Linked DNA regions of Vreelandella piezotolerans. The main gene of each other region encodes a partner of the protein of the gene in region 2 in a complex. Links are inferred from orthologs where the notes say so. Each region holds a gene or a part of one and is shown on either strand. Other genes may lie near its edges.

The links. Proteins that work in one complex are often made in the same cells at the same time.
Region 1: the proteins of groL (region 2) and metK are in contact, whole or in part, in a cryo-EM structure (PDB 8P4O), measured with the Escherichia coli proteins. The link is inferred for Vreelandella piezotolerans from one-to-one orthologs.

Annotation. Positions count from the first base shown.
Region 1 is NZ_CP048602.1:70,362-73,178, forward strand. It holds metK (methionine adenosyltransferase), read left to right. Parts: upstream 1-707; coding sequence 708-1,928; downstream 1,929-2,817. Other genes in the region: tkt (transketolase), read right to left, coding at 1-461; ligB (NAD-dependent DNA ligase LigB), read left to right, coding at 2,140-2,817. UniProt on the Escherichia coli protein: Catalyzes the formation of S-adenosylmethionine (AdoMet) from methionine and ATP.
Region 2 is NZ_CP048602.1:2,034,242-2,042,402, forward strand. The notes cover bases 2,626-5,545. They hold groL (chaperonin GroEL), read left to right. Parts: upstream 2,626-3,223; coding sequence 3,224-4,867; downstream 4,868-5,545. Other genes in these bases: GYM47_RS09370 (FxsA family protein), read left to right, coding at 2,626-2,644; GYM47_RS09375 (co-chaperone GroES), read left to right, coding at 2,874-3,167; GYM47_RS09385 (RNA methyltransferase), read left to right, coding at 5,013-5,545. Outside these bases: GYM47_RS09355 (hypothetical protein), read left to right, coding at 1-148; GYM47_RS09360 (hypothetical protein), read left to right, coding at 183-1,175; GYM47_RS09365 (SDR family oxidoreductase), read right to left, coding at 1,203-1,964; more of GYM47_RS09370, read left to right, coding at 2,159-2,625; more of GYM47_RS09385, read left to right, coding at 5,546-5,747; GYM47_RS09390 (Na+/H+ antiporter family protein), read right to left, coding at 5,837-7,180; GYM47_RS09395 (GntP family permease), read left to right, coding at 7,388-8,161.

The DNA.
Region 1 (2,817 bases), 2.0 Mb from region 2 along the record:
CCCAGGAAACACCAGGTGTGGTGGTCGACGATGGTGTGGCCGGGGCGATTGAACTGCGCGGCCAGCGTTTTCTCGGCAATGGCGAAACCGACCGCGTTGGCAAAGCCTTGGCCCAGCGGGCCAGTGGTGGTTTCGATGCCAGGAGCGTAGCCGAACTCCGGGTGGCCAGCGGTGGGCGAGTGCAGCTGGCGGAAGTTTTGCAGCTGTTCCAGGCTGAGTTCGTAGCCGCTCAAGTGCAGCAGCGAGTAGAGCAGCATGGAGCCGTGGCCATTCGACAGCACGAACCGGTCGCGATCGGCCCACTTGGGGTCTTCGGGGTTGTGCTTGAGGTAGTCATTCCACAGCACCTCGGCAATATCAGCCATACCCATGGGGGCGCCAGGGTGGCCGGATTTGGCCTTCTGAACGGCATCCATGGAAAGGGCGCGAATGGCATTGGCCAGCTCAAAACGGGACGGCATGGGGGTGCTCCTCGCCTGAAAACGGAAAGAATAAAGGCGCTATTGTCGCTGACTTCCCCGGCGGCGGCAAATTCTCAGGGGTACGTTGTGGGAAGAACCCCCAACAGCGTGTAGACTCTGCCTCCCGAAGTGGTGGTGAACGTCACGGTGCCGCTTCTTTATACGGGCAGGGAACCTCCTGCCATGATTTCCTGCTGATGCTGCGGTCATAACGAAGCAGCCGTCATACAGAGGGTCGAGTGCGCGATGAGCGAATATTCCCTGTTTACCTCCGAGTCCGTTTCCGAGGGCCATCCCGATAAGATTGCCGACCAGATTTCAGACGCGGTGCTAGATGCCATTATCGCCCGGGATAAACAGGCCCGTGTTGCCTGTGAAACGATGGTGAAAACCGGTGTAGCCATTATTGCCGGTGAGATCACCACGTCCGCGTGGGTGGATCTCGAGACGCTGGTGCGTGATGTGATTACCGATATTGGCTACACCTCGTCTCAAGTGGGCTTCGACGGTGCCACATGCGGCGTCATCAACCTGATTGGCAAGCAGAGTGTCGATATTGCGCAGGGTGTCGATCGTACCAAGCCGGAAGATCAAGGCGCGGGCGACCAGGGCCTGATGTTCGGCTACGCCACCAACGAAACCGACTCGTTCATGCCGGCCCCGATCCACTACTCGCACCGCTTGGTCGAGCGTCAGGCGGAGCTGCGTAAAAACGGCCTGCTGCCGTGGTTGCGCCCGGATGCCAAGAGCCAGGTGACGTTCCGCTACAATGCAGACGGGCAGCCTTGTGGCGTCGATGCGGTAGTGCTGTCGACTCAGCACGATCCGGAGATCGATCAAGAAGACCTGCGTAAGATGGTCAAGCGCGAGATCATCGAACAAGTGATTCCTGCGGAGTGGTTGGACGCCGATACCCAATATCACATCAACCCGACCGGCAAGTTCGTGATTGGTGGCCCGGTGGGCGACTGCGGCCTGACCGGCCGTAAGATCATCGTCGATACCTATGGTGGTATGGCGCGCCACGGTGGCGGCGCGTTCTCGGGCAAGGATCCGTCGAAAGTAGACCGTAGCGCCGCATACGCTGGCCGTTATGTGGCGAAAAACGTCGTGGCCGCGGGCCTGGCAGACAAGTGTGAGATTCAGGTCTCCTATGCCATTGGCGTGGCAGAGCCGACCTCTGTGTCCATCGACACCTTCGGTACCGGCAAAATCGACGACGCCAAGATCGTCGAGTTGGTGCGCGAGCATTTCGATCTGCGCCCCTACGCGATCACCACCATGCTCGACCTGCTGCATCCGATGTATCGCCTCACGTCTGCGTATGGCCACTTCGGCCGCGCGCCGTTCGAACACAGCTACACTTGGGTGGACGACAAAGGCGAAGAGCATAAAGAGACCTTCACTGCGTTTCCATGGGAAAAAACCGATAAAGCGGACGCGCTGCGTCAGGCCGCCGGTCTATAAGCTTTTCGCGAGCGCGACGAGCGCCACGGGTTAGCCAAAAGCGCCTCCTGGTTTATGCCAGGGGGCGCTTTTTTATGTATCGAAACACTGTGCGAGTGGCTAGATGCGCATTGCATCTCTATCTGTTTGCTATAAGTTAACTTTAATAAGGATTGAAAGATCTTCCGTTCCCCACGAGAGGATGCGTATGCCGGGTTGCCGAACGATCACAATGGCGGGTTTAGTGGCCGCTTGGTGTATGGGTGTCACCTTTTCTGCACAGGCGGATAGCTGCCCCGACTGGCCTGCTGAGCGGCTGGCGCTGGAAACCCAGGCGCTAGCCGAACACATCGAGGTCTGGGACCGCGCTTACCATGATGGCGGCGAATCGCTGATTGCTGATGAGCTGTACGATCAGGCGCTGGCACGCCTGGCAAGTTGGCAAGCCTGCCAGGGTGATACGACACCCCACCGGCCGCTTACCCGAGTGACCCGTAGCGATGGCACCCGCATGCATCCGGCCGTTCAAACCGGGCTCAATAAAGTCGACGACGAAGGCGTTCGACGCTTTACCAGCCGCCGTGACGATCTGTGGATTCAACCCAAGGTAGATGGTGTGGCGGTGACGCTGCGTTATCGGAATGGGGAGCTAGTAGAAGCCGTCAGTCGAGGAGACGGCGAGCGTGGGCAGGATTGGACGACGCGCGTTCAGCAGTTGCCCGGTGTGCCCGACTCGCTTCCTGACGCTGTCTCTGCAGTGCTGCAAGGCGAGCTCTATTGGCAGTTGGATAACCACGTACAGGCGCGCCAGCCGGATTCAGGCGCTCGTGGCGCCGTGGCCGGCGCCATGGCACAGCGCGAACCGAGCCAAGAGACGCTGAGTCGCATTGGTTTATTCGTGTGGGACTGG
Region 2 (8,161 bases):
CTCGAGGCGCTTTGCTTTGGATTTAAACGCGGATCCGCTCCACCAACTCACGCCGCTTAAAGTAGATACCGAGCGCATGAACAGTCGGCGCGATCGCAAGCGAGTACTGGAGTGGGCAAAAGCCATCGAGATGCATAAAGCACAATGATGTGCGCACCTAATTAAAAGGCGGGGACGTTCCTATGAAACCTATCATTGCACTCGTTTGGTTAGGCGCGCTGAGTACCCTCTCGTTCGGTGTGCATGCGGATGAGGAAGACAGCGACTTACCTGACTGGGCCGAAGAACGGGTAGAACCTTTCCGCGCCCGCATCGGCAATTGGGTCGACAATACGTCTCGTAATATTGATGCTTTTTTTGGCGGTGAACACTCGGCCACTGTCCAAAACAAGTCCTACTTACGTTTAGGCCAAGAAATCGACTGGATGGAAGGTGACGGCACCAACGGTGACATTAGCGTTCGTTATCGCATCGACCTGCCCACCACCGAGGAGCGTTTGAGACTCGTGGTCGAGAGCGATCCAGAAGAGTCGCAGGGTACGCTAGCCGATCAAGGTTCGGGTCGCCTCTACAATGATCAGAGAGACCGCAGCACGTCTACATTTGGCCTCGACTGGTTAGAAAGCCGTGATAAACGAGAAAATTGGAGCAATCGGATAGGCGCAGGTATTCGCCTACGTATGCCACTCGACCCGTATGTTCGTTTCACTAGCGAGCGGCTGTGGGACATTGGCGACGGCCCCTGGCAGCTGGAGTCCTTCAACCGTCTATCCTGGTTCAATAATGAAGGCTATTCGGCACGCACGACGTGGGACATAGGTCGCCCACTCTCCGAAAATAGACATTTGCGCTTTATCACTACCGTCCAATGGCGAGAGGAAGAAGACAAGCTGGAGTTTAGCGAAGTCGCTCAGCTCAATCAGCGTCTGAACGACCGCAGTGCACTACGTCATTCAGCCATTGCGATTGGTGAAAGCGCTTCCAATCCACGCATGACCAACTATTACCTACAAACCCGCTACCGTCGCGATCTTCACAAAGGCATTCTGTTTGGCGATGTCATACCAGAGCTGCATTTTCAGCGCGAGGATAGTTACGACCCCCGCTGGGCAATGACACTGCGTTTAGAAATGTACTTTCAGCGTGATATTCAGCGAGACTACTTTCAATTCTAACCGCAGCGTCGTCATCGGTAAGCGGTTTTAAAGCCGCAACCCCCCATCACATTCGATAATGCGTGCGGTGAAATAATCATTATCAAAAATGAACGCGACACTTTGAGCAATATGATCCGGCTCGCCTAAATGCTTTAACGGAACGTTAGATTCGATTCTTTCTAACATATCGGGACGCATCGAGGCCGTCATCTCGGTTTCGATAAAGCCAGGCGCGACGGTACCGGTGCGCACCCCGTAGCGCGCCAACTCTTTTCCCCACGTAACGGTTAGGGCATGCACTCCCGCTTTGGCGGCAGCGTAATTGCTTTGCCCCATATTGCCCGCGCGAGAAATGCTGGAAATATTGACGATAACGCCGTCATGTCCCGCCTCGACCATCTGGGCCGCCGCCTCACGACCGCATAAGAATACCCCCGTCAAATTAACGTCCAGTACGCGCTGCCACGAGGAGAGTGACATGCGTTTTTCAACGACGCCATCTCTAGCTTTGATCAATAGGCCATCATCGGTAATCCCAGCATTGTTCACACAGCCACTGACCGGGCCCATTCGATCGGCGATATCGGCAAACGCACGCTCGACGGATGCCTCATCTGCAACGTTGACTACGAAAGCCTGAGCGGTCACCCCCTCTGCACTTAAAGCAGACACCGCCCCATCCAGGGCCTCAGCACTCATATCCAACAGCGCAAGATGGGCTCCTTGTCTACCTAACCGTTGCGCAATAGCAAACCCAAGGCCTCGAGCGCCCCCCGTTATTGCAATCACTTTCTTGTCCACTTGCATCTCTCTCTCCTTAGCAGGTTTGTCTGCCGAATTGACAACCCATCCAGCACGCCTTGCCTTTCTTTTTGCATTGCAGCATAGAAGAGCCCACGAAAAATATCGAGCCCACCAGGGCGTTGGGACACTCATGGGACTGCTTGTTTTTTATATTTCTGTCACCATATCCGTTAATTACGACCGTCTTGGAGCTGGCTATGCCTATTCTTCTCTTTATATCGCTCTTTACGCTACTGGACTTTGTGCTGCTTTTTTCAATCGGCAGCCAGATAGGCTTATTGGCCACACTGATATTTGTGTTAAGCACCGGCTTCATCGGACTTCACCTCATTCGCAAGGAAGGTGTCTCCACCTTCGCCCGCGCCCGACAGCGCATGCAAATGGGTGAAATCCCCTCTCAGGAGCTACTGACTGGCGCCGCCCTCATCTTTGGTGGCGCTCTTTTGCTTGCCCCAGGGTTCCTATCCGACGCGCTGGGTATCGCCTGCTTGATTCCCAACGCTCGCCAACTACTCATGAAAGCCCTGACCTGGGTTGGTTTAAAAAGCGCTTCGCATCGGCACAAGTATCAGCGTGGCGCAGAAGACTGGGGGCGGTCGAACGAACAGCCCTCCTCCCATCGTGAAGAAGGCCCTATCGAAGGTGAATTCATAAGCGGTGACGATGAGCCGCGCCGTCGCTAAGTCATTCACCTGATTGCCAAAGGTGGCGAGGTATTTTTTTTCATACCTACCCCTTGAAAGGCGTTGGGCAGCCCCCACTTTTGTGTCAGCACACAGGTTCGGCGAAGGCTTTGCTTTCGCCATTGACATGAAGGCAGCACGCCTTCGCTTTCCGAGGGCTGAGCCCGCGGAAATCCCTTTAAGCTAACTGCCCCTTTTGGGCTTTGACGAACCTCAGGAGAACGTGAGCATGAATATCCGTCCTTTGCACGATCGCGTCGTCATCCGTCGCGTGGAAGAAGAGCAGAAAACCGCTGGCGGCATCGTGCTACCGGGTAATGCGCAGGAAAAACCCACGCGTGGTGAAGTTCTGGCCGTTGGTAATGGCCGTATTCTGGATAACGGCGATGTACGTCCACTGGATGTAAAAGTGGGCGATACGGTGATTTTTAAAGACGGCTTTGGCGTTGAGAAGCAAAAAATCAACGGCGAAGAAGTTCTGATCATGAGCGAAGCCGATATTCTGGCCGTCGTCGAAGGCTAATCCGACTCGGCTAATTACTTTCCCATTTTTATTTTAATTGTTAGGAAGTAACGAACATGGCAGCTAAGCAAGTTAAGTTCTCCGATGATGCTCGCAAACGCATGGCACGTGGTGTCGACGTCCTGGCGAACGCCGTTAAAGTCACGCTGGGCCCGAAAGGCCGCAACGTGGTATTGGACAAATCCTTCGGCGCGCCGACCGTCACTAAAGACGGTGTCTCTGTCGCAAAAGAGATCGAACTGAAAGACAAGTTCGAGAACATGGGCGCCCAGATGGTGAAAGAAGTCGCTTCCAAGACTTCCGACGCCGCCGGTGACGGTACCACCACGGCCACCGTTCTGGCACAGGCCATCGTAGCGGAAGGCCTGAAAGGCGTGACCGCGGGCATGAACCCGATGGATTTGAAACGCGGTATTGACCAAGCCGTGACCGCAGCGGTCAAAGAGATTCAGGCGATGTCCGTGCCCTGCACCGACACCAAGTCCATTGCGCAGGTAGGCACGATCTCTGCCAACGGCGACAAGCGCATTGGCGAAATCATCGCCGAAGCGATGGAAAAAGTCGGTAAAGAAGGCGTCATCACCGTTGACGAAGGTCGCGGTTTCGAAGACGAATTGGAAGTGGTCGAAGGTATGCAGTTCGACCGCGGCTACCTCTCGCCCTACTTCGTCACCAACCAAGACACCATGACCGTCGAGCTGGAAGATCCGTACATCCTGCTCGTCGACAAGAAGATCTCCAACATTCGCGAACTGCTGCCGGTGCTGGAAGCCGTTGCCAAGCAAGGCAAGCCGCTGGCCATCATCGCCGAAGATATCGAAGGCGAAGCGCTGGCAACGCTGGTCGTGAACAACATGCGTGGCATCGTGAAAGTCGCGGCTGCCAAAGCACCTGGCTTCGGCGACCGTCGCAAAGCTATGCTGCAGGATATCGCTATCCTGACGAACGGCACCGTGATCTCCGAAGAAGTAGGTCTGACCCTTGAGCAGGCGAACCTGGATCACCTGGGTACTGCCAAGCGCATGACCATGTCCAAAGAGAACACCACCATCATCGATGGCGCAGGTGCCGAGGACGACATCGAAGCGCGCGTTAACCAAATCCGCGCGCAAATCGAAGAAACGTCCTCTGACTACGACAAAGAGAAGCTGCAAGAGCGCGTTGCCAAACTGGCAGGCGGCGTTGCCGTTATCCGCGTCGGTGCGGCGACCGAAGTCGAAATGAAAGAGAAGAAGGCCCGCGTCGAAGATGCGCTGCACTCGACTCGCGCTGCCGTAGAAGAAGGCGTCGTACCTGGCGGCGGTACTGCCCTGGTTCGCGTGATGGCCAAAGTACAGGGCCTGACCGGTGACAACGAAGATCAGAACCACGGTATCAACATGGCGCTGCGTGCCATGCAGGCACCGCTGCGTCAGATCGTCACCAACGCGGGCGAAGAAGCCGCTGTGGTCATCAATCGCGTCAAAGATGGTGAAGGCAACTTCGGTTACAACGCGCAAACCAGCGAGTACGGCGACCTGTTCGAAATGGGTGTTCTCGACCCGGCAAAAGTAACCCGCACTGCGTTGCAGTCTGCTGGTTCCGTTGCTGGCCTGATGATCACCACCGAGTGCATGATCGCCGACGACCCGGAAGAGAAAGAAGCTGCCCCGGATATGGGTGGCATGGGCGGTATGGGTGGCATGGGCGGCATGATGTAATGCACCCATGAGCCTAACGCTCTGACGTTGGACGTCATCAAGAACCCCGCTTCGGCGGGGTTCTTTTATTAGTACCGACGTCATGGCGTCATAAAGCGTGCTACCATCACCGGCTTTATTTGGCAGCTTTTAGGTTCGACTTCTCGTGCTTTCCAATATTCGTATCGTGCTGGTGCAAACGTTCCACCCGGGCAACATAGGCGCAACAGCCCGCGCCATGAAAACCATGGGGCTGACGGAGCTCGTGCTGGTCAATCCTCGTACCTTCCCCGATGAAGAAGCCACTCGCCTAGCCGCCGGTGCAACGGACGTATTAGAAAACGCTCGCTGCGTAAAGACACTCGAAGAGGCCGTGAACGACTGCGTGCAAGTGGTCGGTGCCAGCGCTCGGCTGCGCAGCATGCCGCTGCCCCATTTCGACGAGCCTGACGAGATGGCCCAGCAAGTCATCGACAACGCCCATCATGCCCCGGTGGCCCTGGTGTTTGGCCGCGAACGCTCCGGGTTGACCAACGATGAGATTCGCTGCTGCAGCCACCAAGTCAGCATTCCCGCCAATCCCGAGTACGGCATTCTCAATCTATCGCAAGCGGTCCAGATTCTTGCCTACGAAGTGCATCGCGCCTGGCGCAAGCGCGACGTCAGCGGTTTTGAGTATCAGCGCCCGCTGGAAGCCACGCCGCCTAGCCGCGAACAGTTTGGCTATTTCCAGGAACATCTTGGCCGCTTGATGCAGCAAAGCGGTTTTTTAACCCAGCCCCACGCCCGTACCGAAGAGCAACTTCAAACGCTGTTTGCCCGTGCACAGCCTAGCCGCAAAGAGCTGTCCCTACTCCGTGGTCTGCTAAGTGCCTTTGAAGCGCACTTGCCTAAACAGTAACGTCTTATCCACTCAACGCGCTTTCATCAAGCACTTCCATCAAAAAAGGGCAGCCTCAGCGCTGCCCTTTTGGTAAGTATTGAGTGTGCTTAAAGCGTCATGGCCGCCAGCCAGCCAAACGCAATCAGCGGAAGATTATAGTGCAGGAACGTGGGCACCACGCTATCCCACATATGGTCGTGCTGACCGTCTACGTTCAAGCCTGAGGTGGGCCCCAAAGTGGAATCCGAGGCTGGCGACCCCGCATCGCCCAAGGCGGCAGCGGTGCCCACCAGCACTACAGTCGCCATGGGTGAGAAACCAAACTGCACGGCCAGCGGTACGAAGATCGCCGCAATGATGGGAATGGTTGAGAACGAAGAGCCGATGCCCAGGGTAATGAACAGGCCGACCAGCAGCATGACCAAAGCGGCCAAGCCACGATTATCGCCAAACAGATCGAAGGCACCCGCAACCAGCGAGTCGATATCGCCGGTGGCTTTCATGACTTCCGCAAAGCCTGCCGCCGAAATCATGATAAAGCCAATCAAAGCCATCATCCGCATACCGCTGGTGAACAGATCATCAGCCTCGCGCCATTTGAAAATACCACCCAATGACAGCAAGCCGATACCCACCAAGCCTCCAACGATCATCGAGCCGGTGTAGAGCTGAAGGCCTAACGCTGCCACGATCGCCACGCCTGACATGACTAACCCTAAGAGGTGCGGTTCGACAGGCGTGTGCGTCTGGCCATTGGGCGCGGCCACGTCCTTACTCGCGTAGCTACGCTGGCCGCGGTAGCTAAACAGTAGGGCGACCAACAGGCCCATGGCCATGCCGCCCACCGGAAGCGCCATGGCCATGGGCACCATGCCACGCGAGATCTCAAGCCCTAGTGGCTCTCCGGCACTGTTGAGATTGGCTAACAGAATATCGTTCAAGAAGATCGCCCCGAATCCTACCGGCAGCAGCATATAGGGTGCCGTAAGACCAAAGGTCAAAGCGCAGGCCACGGCGCGGCGGTCGAGTTGCAGACGATTCATCACCGCCAGCAGCGGTGGAATCAGCACGGGAATGAACGCGATATGGACCGGAATGGCATTTTGTGAGGAGATCGCGACCAGCAGTACGGCCACCAGCAGCAGCATCTTCACCCGTGCTTGGTGGGCGGCGGTCGCTTCTTTACCCAACAGAGTGATCAATCGGTTCGCCAGCATGTCCGGCAACCCAGAACGAGAGATGGCCACGGCAAAAGCGCCTAACGTTGCGTACGCCAGCGCCACCTGAGCGCCCCCACCGACGCCCTCGTTGAACGCGCTGAGCGTATCGTCTAGGGAAAGGCCTCCGACCAGCCCCCCTACCAACGCACCAACCACCAGTGCGAAAACGACGGACACGCGAAGAAGTGACAGTGCCACCATGACGAGCACTGCAAGAATTACTGCATTCATGGAAATACCCAGGGTTATTGGAAGGTCATCAACGCCAAAGGTGGCGGATTTTAACAGATGGGGCGCGCTTAATCAGGCGAAAGTGACGCTCTCTTTTGGTTACGACTTTAGTCACAACGCTATTGCTGCTATGCAACATTATGCCTAGTATCCCGGCCTTTGTTTAAACGCACCGCTTACTAAATTAACAAATGCTTAGGAGCCTGTATGGGCATGCTCGCCATTATTATTTCGTTGTCGCTATTGATGCTGCTTGCCTATCGCGGCATTTCTGTCCTCCTCCTTGCGCCGTTGATGGCCGCGTTAGCGGTTTTACTATCAGGCGACGGTGCTTTTTTACTGCCCATTTACACCGATACCTTCATGGGCGCCCTGGGCAACTATGTCATGCAGTTCTTCCCTCTCTTCTTGCTGGGCGCGCTCTTCGGCCAGTTGATGGCAGACTCAGGCGCCGCCCAGTCGATCTCCAATGGCATCGTCAAACGGTTGGGTACCCATCACGTGGTACTGACGGTGGTCATGGCCTGTGCCGTTCTGACCTATGGCGGTGTCTCGCTGTTCGTCGTGGCCTTTGCCATTTACCCGATCAGCCGTGAACTGTTCCGCCAGGCCAATGTGCCCAAGCGCCTTATCCCCGCCTCCATCGCTCTAGGCTCCTTCACCTTTACCATGACGGCGCTGCCCGGCACGCCAGCCATCCAAAACGCGATTCCCATCCCTTACTTTGGCACCAACAGCTTCGCGGCACCGGGGCTTGGCATCATTGCTGGGTCGATCATGCTAGGTTTAGGAACGTTCTACCTTCAATCCCGAGTCAAGAAAGCCGCTGCTCAAGGGGAGGGTTACGGTACCCACACGGAACGTGAAACCGATACCCACAGCGACACTGACACAGCACCCGGCATGCCGCTGGCCATCGCGTTGATTCCACTGGTTATGGTGATTGGCCTCAATGCCCTCTTTACTTACGGGGTATTCCCG